Regions from separate parts of the Thaumasiovibrio clandestinus genome, predicted to be linked through region 3. Evidence: predicted binding sites of a transcription regulator. Region 3 holds the regulator's gene; each other region holds the start of a gene.
What was found. Region 3 encodes CRP, which controls carbon source genes, mostly activating them, when cyclic AMP is high. Its sites were predicted from a motif close to TGTGANNNNNNTCACA; they were not measured.
Positions count from the first base shown of each region.

Region 1: mlc (sugar metabolism global transcriptional regulator Mlc) is a predicted target of CRP. The motif match lies at 2,297-2,312, and genes of this name have one in related genera.
Region 2: ACKLNH_RS10985 (YbgA family protein) is a predicted target of CRP. The motif match lies at 3,294-3,309, and genes of this name have one in related genera.

Region 1 is NZ_JBLBVL010000001.1:345,487-350,781, reverse strand. Features, by position in the region: gene ACKLNH_RS01680 (amino acid aminotransferase) at 1-249, opposite strand, end outside; gene asnS (asparagine--tRNA ligase) at 495-1,898, opposite strand; gene mlc (sugar metabolism global transcriptional regulator Mlc) at 2,388-3,617, shown strand; gene ACKLNH_RS01665 (LON peptidase substrate-binding domain-containing protein) at 3,724-4,293, opposite strand; gene bioA (adenosylmethionine--8-amino-7-oxononanoate transaminase) at 4,331-5,295, opposite strand, start outside.
Region 2 is NZ_JBLBVL010000006.1:181,315-186,609, reverse strand. Features, by position in the region: gene ACKLNH_RS11005 (helix-turn-helix domain-containing protein) at 1-616, opposite strand, end outside; gene def (peptide deformylase) at 1,331-1,840, shown strand; gene ACKLNH_RS10995 (peptidylprolyl isomerase) at 1,946-2,437, opposite strand; gene ACKLNH_RS10990 (sugar O-acetyltransferase) at 2,590-3,147, shown strand; gene ACKLNH_RS10985 (YbgA family protein) at 3,402-4,343, shown strand; gene phrB (deoxyribodipyrimidine photo-lyase) at 4,354-5,295, shown strand, end outside.
Region 3 is NZ_JBLBVL010000009.1:100,558-105,852, reverse strand. Features, by position in the region: gene ACKLNH_RS13575 (hydrolase) at 1-123, shown strand, start outside; gene ACKLNH_RS13570 (YheU family protein) at 283-513, shown strand; gene ACKLNH_RS13565 (phosphoribulokinase) at 573-1,442, shown strand; gene ACKLNH_RS13560 (OsmC family protein) at 1,523-1,927, opposite strand; gene crp (cAMP-activated global transcriptional regulator CRP) at 2,187-2,819, shown strand; gene ACKLNH_RS13550 (DUF1338 domain-containing protein) at 2,910-3,707, opposite strand; gene astD (succinylglutamate-semialdehyde dehydrogenase) at 3,740-5,200, opposite strand; gene astA (arginine N-succinyltransferase) at 5,213-5,295, opposite strand, start outside.

The DNA.
Region 1 (5,295 bases), on a different contig from region 3:
AAACAGTAGCTGCTGTACGGCTAGGCCGTATTCTGCTGTGCCTGGAATACTCAGGTAAGACTTGGTGGTCTCTTTTTCTAGAAGGATGGCTTCCGCTTTTTTTACTGTGGCGAGAACCGGCGTGTTGCCAGCTTCATTTTTATAAATACCAACCCCTAGGTTAATTTTTTCGGGGCGTGGATCGCTTTTAAACTCTTCCGTTAAGCCCAAGATAGGATCCGCTGGAGCGGCAACAATTTTCTCAAACATTTTCGTCGTCCATGTGTTAGTGAAAAGACTCTCTCCTTTATACTTTTGCTTATCATTGAGCGCAATGCCTTGTTATAAAAATTTTTTAATGCTCAGTGTATTGATAAGAAGAAGTGAAAGGGAAGCGTGTCTTTAAGTGTGATGGGTGAGTACAACATTATGTTGCTATTTTAAAGGTAAATAAGGGTAAAGATAAATAAGGGCTGCGTTTAGGCAGCCCTTTTAAAGATTATCTAAGTCAAAGCTTAGAAGTTTGCAGAGCGTGGTGCACGTGGGAATGGGATTACATCACGGATGTTAGCCATGCCTGTTACATAAGAGACTAAGCGCTCAAAACCTAAACCAAAGCCAGCATGAGGCACAGTGCCGTAGCGACGTAGATCGCGATACCAGTTCATGTGCTCAGGGTCGATACCCATCTCTACCATACGCTTATCAAGCAGCTCTAGACGTTCTTCACGCTGTGAGCCACCAATGATTTCGCCAATACCTGGGGCAAGAACGTCCATCGCAGCGACGGTTTTACCATCATCATTCATGCGCATGTAGAAGGCTTTAATATCTTTCGGGTAGTTTTTCACCACGACCGGTGCTTTAAAGTGTTCTTCTGCAAGGTAACGCTCGTGTTCAGAAGACATATCAATGCCCCACTCAACGTCGAACTCAAACTCACGGCCAGAATCTTTAAGGATCTGGATTGCATCAGTGTAATCAACCTGCGCAAAATCAGACGTTACGAACTGTTCTAGACGCGTGATCGCTTCTTTATTAATGCGTTGGGCAAAGAACTCAAGATCGTCACGACGCTCTTCCAGCACTGCTTTGAAAACATATTTCAGCATGTCTTCAGCCAATTTGGCGGCATCGTCTAGGTCGGCAAACGCCACTTCAGGCTCTACCATCCAGAACTCAGCTAAGTGACGGCTGGTGTTTGAGTTTTCTGCACGGAACGTTGGGCCGAAGGTGTACACTTTGCTTAATGCACACGCGTAAGTTTCTGCATTCAACTGGCCAGAAACGGTCAGGAATGTCTCTTTACCAAAGAAATCTTTGTCAAAGTCAACGTCGCCAGCGTCGGTCATTGGTGTGTTAACCAAATCTAATGTTGATACGCGGAACATCTCACCCGCACCTTCTGCATCAGCGGCGGTGATGAGTGGCGCAGACATCCAGAAGTAACCTTGCTCGTGGTAGAAGCGGTGAATCGCTTGCGATAGGCAGTTACGCACGCGGGCAACGGCACCGATCACATTGGTACGCGGACGAAGGTGTGCTACTTCACGCAAATACTCAATAGAGTGGCGTGTTTTTGCCATTGGGTATGTGTCAGCATCTTCTACCCAGCCAACCACGTTTACATTGGTCGCGGCAAGTTCGAAATCTTGGCCTTTAGCTGGAGAGGCGACAACTTTACCCGTCACTTCAACTGAACAACCGGTGGTCAGCTTCAATACTTCATCATTGTAATTATTCAGTTCATTCGGGACCACGGCCTGAATCGGGTCGAAACAAGAGCCGTCATAAATGGCAAGGAAAGAGATCCCAGCTTTGGAATCTCGACGCGAGCGAATCCAGCCACGAACAGTGATTTCACTGTCGATAGCGATTTTTCCGCTCAGCACGTCTGTTACAGGCGCGTAAGTCGTCATGCTAAAATAATACTCCATGAGGGCACGAACATGTGCTGATAGTTAATTTATCTTAAAGTACGCATCTTACCTTTCTTGCCGCCAGCTTCAACCCTTGTTGAGAAGTTAACGGTGATTTTCCTAAAATAAGTCAGTAATCGATGCCCCCAGATGGTTAAGACTTCATCAGACAACCTGTTTTTAAGGAAATAGCCGTTGATTTGACTCGGCGATGTCGGTTATTGATGGAATGAAATTTATCACTCAGGCAAGGAGGAATATTCCCTCTAATCATGTAAACTAACGCTTTTCACATAGAGTGGTTCTAAACTAGATATTTTCCGTTAAAAAATAAACGGCTTTTTTTCGTGGTTTAAGATGTTATTTTTTTGCGTTTTATGTGTGCATTTAAGAATTAACGTGACAATGCTCACGCGAAAGCGCTAAGTGACTTAACAATTTCTTCGCAAAGTAAAAAAATAGAAAATTATCATTTATTGGAGTGTCGGGATGTATCTTGCCCAACCTGGTCATATTGATCATATAAAACGTAATAATGCGGGAAGTGTGTATCGACTTATCGATCAGCAAGGACCTATCTCCAGAATAGAGTTGTCTAAACGCAGCCAACTTGCACCTGCTAGTATAACGAAGATCACGCGTGAGTTGATGGATGCGCATCTGATCCAAGAAACCCAAATTATTGAACCTGCGAGCCGTGGGCGACCTGCTATCGGGCTAAAAACCTTAAATGAAGGATGGCAGTTTATGTCAATTCGCTTAGGTCGGGGCTACTTGACTATAGCGTTGCATGAGCACGGTGGTGATTTGCTGATTGATGAGCGACATAATCTTAGTGATACTGAGCAAGAACCATTGTTGCAAAAGATTATTTCAGAAATTAATACCTTTTTTGCTCGTCACGTGAAAGAAGTTGATCGAGTGACAAGTATTGCGATTTCTTTGCCAGGATTGATTAATGCGCAAGAAGGTGTCGTGCTGCAGATGCCACACTACAACATTAAGAACATGCCATTAGGGCCGCGTATCCATGAAGCGACGGGATTGCCCGTTTTTATCGCCAACGATACTCACGCTTGGGCACTGGCTGAAAGATTGTTTGGCCACTCGCGCGAAGCAGAAAACTCCATTTTAATCTCTATTCATCATGGAATAGGGGCCGGAATCGTGCTCGATGGAACGGTGTTGCAAGGCCGTTTGGGTAATGTTGGTGAGCTAGGGCATATTCAAATCAAGCCGTTTGGTAAGAAGTGCTTTTGTGGTAACTATGGCTGTTTAGAAACGGTGGCAAGCCCACAAGCGGTGAAAGACCAAGTTAATGAAATGCTTAATGAAGCCAAACCCGCCGAGCCAAGACCCTCGTCTCTGCATGGTGGGGCAATAACCATCGAACGGATATGTGAAGCCGCCGTGGCCAATGACCCCCTTGCTCGGCAAGTGATTATTGAGCTTGGGCATAACTTGGGTCAAGCCATCGCCATTATGGTGAACTTGTTCAACCCAGAGAAAATCTTGATTGGCGGGGAGTTTAACCGAGCGAAAAAGGTGCTTTACCCTGCGATTCGTGAATGCATTGAGAGCAGTGCATTGCCAGCTTATTGCCAGAATCTTCAACTTGAAGAGAGCTCGTTTTATACTCAAGCGACAATGCCAGGTGCAGCGTTAGTGAAAAGAGCGATGTACGATGGCAGCCTGCTGATGAAAATGATCGACGGTTGAAAGGGGCCAGTCTGCGTTGAGCAGAAAGAAATTCTATCAACCAGTATTTCAGCAAGCAGTGTTCAGACTTCACAAGGGTTGCATCAAGGGTTTGTCTCTAAGGTGATTAATGAGGTGGTGTGCTATCAAAAAGCATGGATAGCAGATATCGCTGCACCTCAGTGTGATCATGTTGAGCCAAACACCATTGCATCTGCGCAGCGGATAAAGGAATTAACTCCAACCACCGACAGCAAACCCAAGCCGGATCAGTAAATGCTGGGTTTGCATACAGCCCGGCCAGTGCCGGGTTATCATTAAACAGCGTTTGCAAACTTGTCGTTAGCGGCGCACTCTGCCCGATTGTTCGCTCTTCTTGTTCAAGCCAATAGGGTTGCCGTTCGGTATCTGCGACCCATAATCCATCTTGCTGCTGGTGAGTATTGCTCGCTTTGACGATATGACTCGCTTTAATGGTTACGCCTAGCAAGTGGTCGTCGCGCTGTTGATAATCGATGACGCGCACGAGTGTACCCAGTGGACTGATTTGAGCATTTTCAGTCATCGCGAGCACAAACCCCGTATGATTAGCCGCACACTCTTTGATGAGGCGTAGATAGCGTGGCTCAAAAATACGCAGGTTAGTGATCCCGCCTGGCAACAGTATGATCGGCAAAGGGAAAAGGTAATGACTCATCAATGGCTCCATTGTCTTTTCCCTGTTATACGTCGCTTTATGCCGTTAGGTTTAGTTGTATTGCTGATTCGACGGCATCAATGAGCTGAATTAACTGATTTTTGCTAATGATATAGGGCGGCATCATATAGATGAGCTTCCCAAAAGGGCGGATCCAAACGCCTTGAGAAACAAAGTGCTGCTGTATTTTAATCATATCAACCGGTTGATTTAGTTCGACCACACCAATCGCCCCTAACCAACGCGTCTCTTTTACCATAGCGTACTGGTTTAATTTTGGTAATTGGTCTGCAAACACTGCTTCGATGTCTTGAACTTGTTGTTGCCACTGATTGTTTTGAAGTAACGCGAGGCTTTCATTGGCTACCGCACACGCTAATGGGTTTGCCATAAACGTCGGCCCATGCATAAAACACCCAGCTTCGCCGCGACAGACTGTATCAGCAACCTGCTTTGAGGTCATGGTTGCGGCCAACGTCATATACCCCCCAGTTAGCGCCTTGCCGACACACATAATGTCGGCTTGAATTTGGGCATGTTGGCAAGCAAACAGTTTTCCAGTGCGACCAAAGCCAGTGGCAATCTCATCGGCGATTAACAACACTCCGTAATGATCACACAAGCGGCGAACTTCGCGTAAATATTCAGGATGGTAGATGCGCATACCGCCAGCGCCTTGCACGATGGGTTCGAGGATAACGGCAGCTATCTCTGTGTGGTGTTGTTTTATTAGGGAATGAAAGCTTTCGATCTGCTCGGGATCCCATTCGTCGTGGAAACCACCGCTGGGGGATTCAGCAAACAGGTGCTCAGGAAGAAAGCCTTTATAAATGGAATGCATCGAGTTATCGGGGTCGGTAACCGACATGGCTGCGAACGTATCACCATGATAGCCGTGACGTAGCGTAAGGAACTTGGTCCTTTTTTCATTCAACGAGTGCCAATATTGCAGTGCCATTTTCAGCGCAACTTCCACAGCGACCGATCCAGAATCGGCAAGAA
Region 2 (5,295 bases), on a different contig from region 3:
TTTTAGCATAGTCAGCGACTTTATGTGTTTGGTGAAAGTGATTTTCTAGCGCTCCTTTTAAGCGCCGAAAATGCCTAGAGTCTTGGTTTTTGTGATGGGCTAACGTTTCATTGTGTTGAACTAAATTGTCTAACAGTAATGCTCTTACTAATGCGCGAATAACTTCACGGCTAATAAAACCGCTCTTTTGTGCTTCTTGGTACAACTTGTCGATGTAGGGTTGGCAATCAGATGTAATCACATCAATGCAGTTGATTGTTTCCATTGCGAAGCGAATTTTGTCCTGAACAAGATCGTCGCTGCCACAACTGAAGACGTGATCATTAAACAGTATGGCATAGCCCTCTAATTCGGGATTGTCGTCAAAGTAGTGCACTTGGTATCTGGCGATCGATATTATTGTTCCGGGTTGATAGTTGTACGATTTGTAGTCAATGTGATGACGTCCCGTGCCTTGCTGGATAAAAATGATTGCGTCAAAGTTAATTCGATGAGGCTGGGTCATAATACTTTCGCTACCATCGGTTCGCATCTCACTAATGCGATAAACTGCAAATTCCATATCATCACGCTGTGAACGCAGGTTGATGCTAACAATATCGTCTAGCTTCATCATCTTAATAACATCCTTTTGTTTCCTAATATGTGCCATTCCATGGCATTTGAACCCAAGTGCACGTTACTGTACGGCCTTGTTTTTATAATCAATCATGTATTCTACTGGGACTTATACATTCGCATGGCGAATGGTACATATAAAGCCATTTGTTACATGGGGCTGAAAATAAAAGTAAAGTGCTGTGCTGTTTTTATTTTAGTGGTTATAAATCATTGCTGAGATACATAGGTTCGCTAAGATTCATTATGCATAATTTCACTTAATGCCGGAAGGTTTACAGCCTATTCAAAATGGTAAAAATGAGAAAGCAATTTCAATTATGAGGCTCAGATCAGCCGCGAGCAAGTTGAGTCTCTGTTTGAGTTGTTTTTGTCGGTCAATCTTAGCCAGCTTGGCTTAAGCTTGTCAAATAGCCAAGCCTATCAACAACACTTTTCACAGGTGATGCAGCAACAATCGATCAGGGTGACCAATGTTACCGAATAGCGATAATCCGGCGCGTCCCCTTGTTGTCGCCAAGCGAGCTTAGACATACGTTTAATTTATCCATTTCATCTCTGTTATCCAGTGAAATCGCCGATGTATTATTAACCGAGATAAAGAAACAGAAATATGTCGGCTGGCATAATTAGGGTACAATGCACACAGCCAAGGTGCTGTATTAGACGCAGGTTGGTATAACGTTATGAGTTAACAAGAATAAAGGTAAATATGGCCGTTTTAGACATCCTCACCACACCCGATCCAAGGCTTAAAGTTAAGGCTGAGAAAGTGACTGACATCGCGTCGGTTCAAACGTTGATCGACGATATGTTAGATACGCTATACGCGACGGACAACGGTATTGGTCTTGCTGCTACTCAAGTGGGGCGCAAAGAGGCGGTTGTCGTTATTGACCTGTCCGAAAGTCGCGATGAACCTCTGATATTGGTCAACCCTGAAGTTGTCAGTGGCACGAATTTGGCGATGGGACAAGAAGGGTGTTTATCGGTTCCGGATTATTACGCTGATGTAGAGCGATATACATCTGTGGTTGTTTCAGCGCTAGATCGCGATGGACAAGCGATCACCATCGAGAATGATGAGTTCCTCGCCATTGCTATGCAGCATGAAATTGACCATTTAGCGGGTAATTTGTTTATTGATTATCTTTCACCGTTAAAGCGTCAAATGGCGATGAAGAAAGTGAAAAAATACGTTAAAGCGCAACAGCGCGTATAGTCAGCGTATTCGCCTTTTGTGTGCCGTTAAGCCCTTTTGTGGCCGTTAATGACAGTGGCGCACAAAGGGCATTCGTTGCAGCAGTAATGTTGCCAAATACAGCCGTTACTTAATTGTGACCTTTTCAATAATAATGGCATCGCAGGGTACATCATCATGACCCAGCTTGGATGTGGTTTTCACATTTGCAATGTTGTTGACGATATCCATACCAGCAGTCACTTTTCCAAATACAGCATAACCCCAGCCTAAATTGGTGGTCGCTGTGTGGTCGAGAAAATCATTGTCTGCCAAATTAATAAAAAATTGTGCAGTGGCAGAATGCGGCGCATCGGTACGTGCCATAGCGATAGTGCCAATGGTGTTTTTAAGGCCCCGATTGGCTTCGTTAGTAATCGCCGGACGTGTCACCTTTTCTTGCATATCTTCTGTTAAACCGCCACCTTGAATCATAAAGCCTTTGATTACACGATGAAAAGTTGTACCTTCATAGAAACCGTCTTGGCAGTATTTTAAAAAGTTTCTGGAGCTGACAGGCGCTTTACCCATATTCAGTTCAATTTCAATGTCGCCTAGATTGGTAGTAAAAATAATCATAAGAGCAGTGACCACGGTGGTTTCAGTGAAGTGCGGCAGTATACGAAATTAGCTCTTGAAGCGACAGCGGAAACCGTCATAGCCGAAGAATACTTTTTGAGGTATACCTGAAGAGGTAACTATAAAAACCACTAAATTGGAGTATGTTGATAGTGGAAGAAAAAGAAAAAATGCTTGCAGGTCAGTATTATGACGCAAGTGATTCGACGTTGGTTGAGTTGCGATTAAAAGCACGCTTGGCAACTGAGCAATTCAACGCTACCAGTGCGGCACACCCTGAAAAAAGAATGCGCATCCTCAAATCTTTGTTCGGTTCAACTGGAGAAGTCATCCACATTGAATCGTCATTCAATTGTGATTATGGCGAGAATATTCATGTCGGTGAAAATTTCTATGCTAATTTCGGTTGCGTTATTTTAGACGTGGCTGAAGTTCGTATTGGTGATAACTGTTTCATTGCGCCGCAAGTCGGGATCTATACCGCAACGCACCCGTTAGATCCGGTTGAGAGAAGAGATGGTTTAGAATATGCCAAACCAATTACTATCGGTGATGATTGTTGGATAGGCGGTAACGCAACGATAAATCCAGGGGTGACGTTGGGCAATAACGTGGTCGTCGCCTCTGGTGCTGTTGTTACAAAAAGCTTCGATGACAATGTGGTCATTGGCGGCAATCCGGCAAAAGTCATTAAGCAAATTCCTGCCTAACTACTCACCCGACCTAACTACTCACATTGAGTGCCTGAGGGGGCACTCTAAAACCGATGAGAAGCTACTACTGGATAAGGGCGGATTTAATTCAAGCCGTTGCCTGATTAAAACGGCAGAGAGAAGCTCAGTGTCGTACATTTTCACGTGTCTCCAGTCACATTACAGAAAACAAACTCTCGCGAAAACCAAGTGATCGTTATTACCCACTACGCTGTATATATAGCTAAGCGGAACTAACGATGGAGAGAGTGATGTCGATACCTGTGGGTATAAGTGCTTGCGTACTGGGGGAAAAGGTACGGTTCGATGGTGGACATAAACGCAACCGATTTGTGACAGATGAACTGACAAAGTTCTTTGAGTTTAAGCCTGTTTGTCCTGAAATGGCGATAGGTATGGGAACACCCCGGCCCGCTATCCGTTTGGTGGAAAGAGACGATGATATTCGGCTGGTGAGCACCAAAGATATTGATGATGACTTTACCGCAGCAATGAAAGCATTTGCTGAGAAAAAGCTACCATCGTTATCTCAACTGTGCGGTTATGTGGTGTGCGCAAAATCGCCGACTTGTGGCATGGAGCGGGTAAAGCTCTATATAGAGAATGGCAATACGATCCCCGGTGGAACCGTAGGGCTGTACACTCAAGCACTAATGCAGATGTATCCTTGGTTACCCGTCGAGGAAGATGGTCGCTTGCAAGATCCTATTTTGCGAGAAAACTTTGTGTTGCGAGTGTTTGCGCTAAACGATCTGTATACATCTACGGCAGACTTGAGCGCAAAAGCGATCATTGATTTTCACTCGCGTTATAAGCTGATGTTAATGGCGCACAGTCAGCAGGCGTATCGTAATCTTGGACGGCTGGTCGCATCGATTGCTAAATATGAACTCGAAGAGTTCTTTGTCGAATACCGTTTGCAGTTTATGCAAGCACTGCAGTTACGGGCTAACAAAAAGAACAATACGTGTGTACTGCAACATATTCAGGGTTACTTTAAGAAGTACCTGTCTAAAGAGCAGAAAGCAGAGTTAGCCCGTGTGATTATGGATTATCGTGTAGGAGACTTGCCGCTATTAGGTGTTCTCACCTTAGTTAACCATTATCTTAATACTTACCCTGATGAGTACCTGCTGAGCCAAGTGTACCTTCATCCTTACCCCCAAGAGCTTAAATTAAGATACGGTCTGTAAGGAGGGTAGGATGAGTCGAGCAGTGATCTGGCTAAGACGCGATTTACGCCTAGTCGATAACACCGCGCTGCATAATGCGGCGCAGCACCATAGCGACTTAATCCTCGTCTATATTGCTACTCCAACTCAGTGGCAAGCGCATCATCTCGCTCCAATTCAAGCCGATCTCATCGCACGACGGCTTGCTTATCTTAGGCGACAAGCACAGCAATGTCATGTCCCCCTTTATTACCTGAGCTGTGATAGTTATGCGCAGGTGCCTACATTACTGAAAAGCGTTTGTCAGCAGCATGGTGCTACGCACCTCTATTGCAATCGAGAGTATGAACTGAACGAAGTTCGTCGTGATGTGTTGGTGGAGAGAACACTGACAGAAGAAGCAATCAAATTTAGATCCTTTGATGATAGCTGCATATTGCCGCCGGGCTCGGTACTCAATGGGTCGGGTACGTGTTATCGGGTATTTACGCCTTATCGTCGTGCGTGGGTTCAGCAGCTGTTATCGAATGCGCAAAATGTTGCTCTGGTGCCGTCACCGCTGGCCAGGCAAACTCCCCCTCTGAATGCGGAAAATTACGGCGTTGAGTTGCCTGAGATTGAATTTAAGTACCCTAAAGTTTCAAGCTCGAACTATCCAGTCGCTGATAACGCAATATATGCTCTTCTTTCGGAATTTTGTCAGCACAAAGCCGCACAGTATGCTCAAGACAGGGATTATCCAGCCCGTGATGGAACCAGTCAATTATCACCTTATTTGGCGATTGGCGCGTTGTCGGCGCGGCAGTGTCTTAACGCATTGATGCGGGAGTACCCTAATAGTTTAGAGAGCCAAGATAGCGGTCAATTTGTATGGCTAAATGAGCTAATTTGGCGCGAGTTCTATAAACACTTGAGCGCGGCATATCCATCACTGAGTCAAGGCCAGCCATTTGTTGCATGGACAGCAGGCGTG
Region 3 (5,295 bases):
AATATTGAGTATCAGCTGCTCTCTCACGGTGGTCATGTAGGCTTTATTACTGGCTCTGTGTTACGGCCAGTGTTTTGGTTAGAGCAGACGGTACCATTCTGGTTTAACGCTTATTCAGTCTAAACCCAGCACCTTAACCACTGCCAAACCTTGACCTTATACAATGAAGTAAGTTATCAATACCAACTACGATGAGAAGCTCAACATGTGCGGTAATCAACGCACTGTTAACCACACTGTTAAGTGATACCATTCTTCCGTTTTCTAATGGCGACATTCAACATGATTATACCTTGGCAACAAATCGATCCAGAAACCCTCGATAACCTACTCGAAAACTACGCCTTACGCGAAGGAACCGACTACGGTGAATCCGAACTCAGCCTTAGCCAAAAAGTCGCAAATCTAAAAGGCTTACTGCAGAATGGCGAAGCGGTCATTGTTTACTCTGAATTACATGAAAGCGTCGATATAAAACTTCGCCGCGATCTCAGAAGTCTTGCAGACACTTGATATTATCCGCCCAAACTGTTAATAACATGCTTCACCCATGTGAATAAAATGGACCAAATATGTCTGCAAAGCATCCGATTATCGCGGTAACAGGCTCATCCGGCGCAGGAACGACCACCACGTCAGAAGCGTTTCGAAAAATGTTTAATATGATGCAGATAACGCCTGCTTGGCTTGAAGGGGATAGCTTTCACCGTTTTACTCGCCCAGAAATGGATATCGAAATTCGCAAAGCTAAAGAGCAGGGGCGCCACATCAGCTACTTTGGCCCTGCTGCCAATGATTTTGAAGCACTCGAACGCTTTTTCCGCCAATATGGTGAGAGTGGCACCGGGCAGTTCCGCCGCTACTTGCACACGTTTGATGAGGCAGTCCCTTATAACCTGATGCCAGGCACATTTACCCCGTGGCAAACACTCCCTGACAACAGTGACGTCCTCTTTTACGAAGGGCTACATGGTGGGATTGTTGATGGCGAAACCAATGTTGCTCAACATGTCGACCTGCTCATTGGCATGGTACCTATTGTCAACTTAGAGTGGATTCAAAAATTTGTACGAGACACACGTGACAGAGGGCATTCACGCGAAGCCGTAACGGAGTCAATTATCCGCTCCATGGACGACTACCTGAGTTATATCACGCCACAGTTTTCACGCACGCATATCAACTTTCAGCGCGTCCCCACTGTCGATACATCAAACCCTCTCAACGCAAAAGGCATCCCCTCCTTGGACGAGAGCTTTGTTGTGATTCGCTTTCGAGGCATTAAAAACGTCGACTTTCCTTACCTGCTTTCCATGATACAAGGATCATTTATGTCACGGCACAATACCATTGTTGTCCCTGGCGGAAAAATGAGCTTTGCGATGGAGCTAATCATGCGCCCGTTAATTCACAACCTCATCGAAACAGGCAAAGTCGGCTAACCCGTTTAATGCTGGTGCCGCAAGACAGTCATGCTGCGCTGGTTAACGAGGAGATGGCTCCCCTCGCCTTTTCCGGTGGGTTATGCCTCAATCACCTCATAGGAATGGGTCATTTCGACGCCTTTACCCAGCATTAAACAAACCGAGCAATACTTCTCTAATGATTCAGCGACAACACGCTCTACAATACTGGAGTCAATCTGATGCCCTATGACGATAAAATGGACATTCACCGCGGTAAAATAACGTGGCGCAACATCACGACGAGCTGAGCTTAATGTCGCCTCACAACCACTAACAAGCTGACCAGCACTCTTTAGCCCGTCAACCACATCGACGGAGCTACAGCCGCCCGCCGCCATCAATACTAGCTCCATTGGGCTTGGGGCTTTTTCTCCACCATTTCCGTCCATTACAACACTATGACCAGAATCTGACTGCCCTAAGAACGTCATTCCTTCTACCCATTTCACGCGTGACTGCATACTACTCTCCCGCAAATGCCAACTATCTCGTCAGTGTGTGATCATGTGCACACTTATGACTAATAAATGCTCATTTCTGATCGATCTATATCAAGAAATGAGCGCCAAAACACGGTAAACTCAATGGACAAAATTAGCAAGCACGCCAGCATTTGTGCGACGGGCTTCGTAATCCTAGACAACGCACCGCATTCATTGAGTTACCCCTCAATTATAAGGATATCGTTGTAGGGCAACAAACGCAGAGGAAGTTATTTATATGGTTCCAGGTAAACCGCAAACTGATCCAACTTTAGAATGGTTCCTATCTCATTGTCATATTCATAAGTACCCATCAAAAAGTACTTTGATTCATGCAGGCGAAAAGGGTGAAACCCTTTACTACATCGTAAAAGGTTCTGTTGCAGTTCTTATCAAAGATGAAGAAGGTAAAGAGATGATTCTTTCTTACCTTAATCAGGGAGACTTCATTGGCGAGTTAGGGCTATTTGAAGAAGGTCAAGAGCGTACAGCATGGGTTCGAGCGAAGTCACCTTGTGAAGTTGCAGAAATTTCTTACAAGAAATTCCGTCAACTGATCCAAGTCAACCCAGACATCCTAATGCGTCTATCTGCACAGATGGCAAACCGTCTTCAAGTCACCAGCCAAAAAGTTGGCGACCTTGCATTCTTGGATGTAACTGGCCGTATTGCACAAACTCTGTTGAATCTTGCTCGTCAACCTGACGCTATGACTCACCCAGACGGCATGCAGATCAAAATTACTCGTCAAGAGATTGGTCAAATTGTTGGTTGTTCGCGTGAAACCGTTGGTCGTATCTTGAAGATGCTAGAAGAGCAGAATCTAATCTCTGCACACGGTAAAACAATCGTGGTATACGGTACGCGTTAATCATCTCATGATGTAATGTCTCGTCTTAAAGTACGCTGACAGTTTTAAGAGCCAGTAGTGCATAACTACTGGCTTTTTTGTTGTCGACCCTCATGATGTCACACTGTAAGTGCTCTCGAAAATCTTATCTGCGGATGCCGTGACAAAGCCATGATACAAATTCCCCCTTCCATCAGGGTAACGCTTGGCAAACTCATAAAAGCCACCTGGGATCATCAACTCACCATCATCAAACGTCACTAACACCTTATCAGCCATCGTTGCAGATTGCTCCAGCATCACTTTCTCTGAGCCCTTTATTTCTCCCCCTGCACTGTTAATAACAAAGCCATTTTCCATAAGGTAATAATTGAGTGCCGCTAAATCACCAAATGTCGATAGCTGGTTCACACTTACGGTAAAGTGATTAGCCCCATAGCCATGGGCTGCAACCCAAGCGGCATACTCACTCTCTGCCGCCAGTAATTGATAGGTATCCAACGGCAGTGACCATGGACGCCCTAGCTGCAGCACCTCACTGTGCAGGGGAAGTGGCGCTTTTAGTTGGCCGACCAACGCCCGTACGGCTTGTTGCAACTCACATGAGCACTGCCCAACCAGCAATTCACTAATAAACACTTTTGGCGCTTGAGGATCAGGGTGCTCAAAATGTGCCGCATAAAGTTTCTTCTGTTCAAAGTGGTATTCACCGCTATGTACATAGCCCATCGCAATGAAAGGCGCGGCAATCACATCCAGACCAACCTCTGGCAAGTTAAAGGTGCGCAATGCAATGTGATCATTGCGTAAAGGCTCCCCCTCACTCAGTAAATGATGCACCTTCTGTGCCGATGGGCATAAACGCTCAACGTAATCTTGCCACAGCAACTCAAACATCCTTTGATACATAAAGCCTCCGTCGCCGCTCGTTTCGAGCAGGCCTATTCGTCGGATAACCCCGGCAGGCGTGGTGTAGGAAGTTGCACATGATCCGCTTCCAGTGACGCCATTGGGTACGCACAATAATCGGCAGCGTAGTAGGCACTAGGGCGTAAATTACCTGACGCGCCTGGGCCACCAAATGGGGCGCTGCTACTGGCTCCCGTGAGTGGACGATTTCGATTAACAATCCCAGCATGGATCTGTTCGATAAATTCATGCCACTGCGCATCGTCCGTTGAGAGCAGTCCAGCCGACAAACCAAACCGAGTCTGGTTCGCCATTGTTATCGCCTCATCAAAAGTGTGATAACGAATCACCTGCAGTAATGGCCCAAAATACTCTTCATCTGGCAAGGCGTCGATAGCTGTCACATCGAGTAAGGCAGGGGTTAAGATCGCCTGTCTCTGGCTCGCTTTCACCAATGGTGTCGCCCCCATATCAAGTAACACTTGCTGCGCCTGCATAATGGCTTGTGCCGCATCTATGGATATCATCGGCCCCATAAAGGGCGCAGGCATGTCAAATGGGTCGCCAACTTTAATTTTCCTTACTGCCTCTATCAGTGTAGTCAATAGTCGCTCGCCTACATCACCATAGGGAATATAAAGACGCCGAGCGCAGGTGCAACGTTGCCCTGCGCTCAAATAAGCCGACTGAATAATGGTATCGACACAAGCGCCAATATCACCACATGCCGTGGTCACCACCAAAGGGTTATTTCCCCCCATCTCCAACGCTAGCATTTTCTCTGGCTGACCAGCAAATTGGCGGTGCAATAGATGCCCAGTTCGTGCACTGCCAGTAAATAGCAACCCATCAATATTCGGGCTTCCGGCTAGAGCCTGACCTGTCGGCATTAGCCCTTGAGTCAAATTGAGCACCCCACGAGGTAATCCGACCTCGTGCCACAAACCCACGATATATTCGGCCGTTTGTGGGGTTAACTCCGACGGCTTAAACACCACAGTATTGCCCGCCAACAATGCGGGGATAATATGTCCATTCGGCAAGTGTCCGGGAAAATTATAGGGACCAAAAATCGCCAAGACTCCCAATGGACGGTGACGCAACACCGTGCGCCCCTCGGAGAGCTGATGGGTTGTCTCGCCGCTGCGCTCTTTATACGCCTGCAAAGAGATGGCAATCTTGGCTTTCATTGCTACCACTTCCGTTAAGCTTTCCCACAAGGGTTTTCCCGTTTCTGTCGCGATCAGCGCCGCCAACTCCGCTTTGCGCATTTCCAGTAAATCAGCAAAACGGGATAAATAGTCAAAACGATCCAACAGCGGTAACGCTCGCCAAAGCGGAAAAGCTTTGCGGGCTGCCGTCACCGCAGCCTCAACTTGGTTATCATCAGCGGCATGACCGTGCCATATTTCTGCCTGAGTAAACGGATTGAGGGAGTGAAAAGGCTCGCCAACACCAGGACCCCATGCACCATCAATATAATGTGTCGTCATCTTGACTCCTTACTAGACAGCCAACAAGCGGACGCTATCGCCCGCTTCAACTTGCAATGCTTGCGCAACAGCCGCTGACATAATTGCACGGTTCG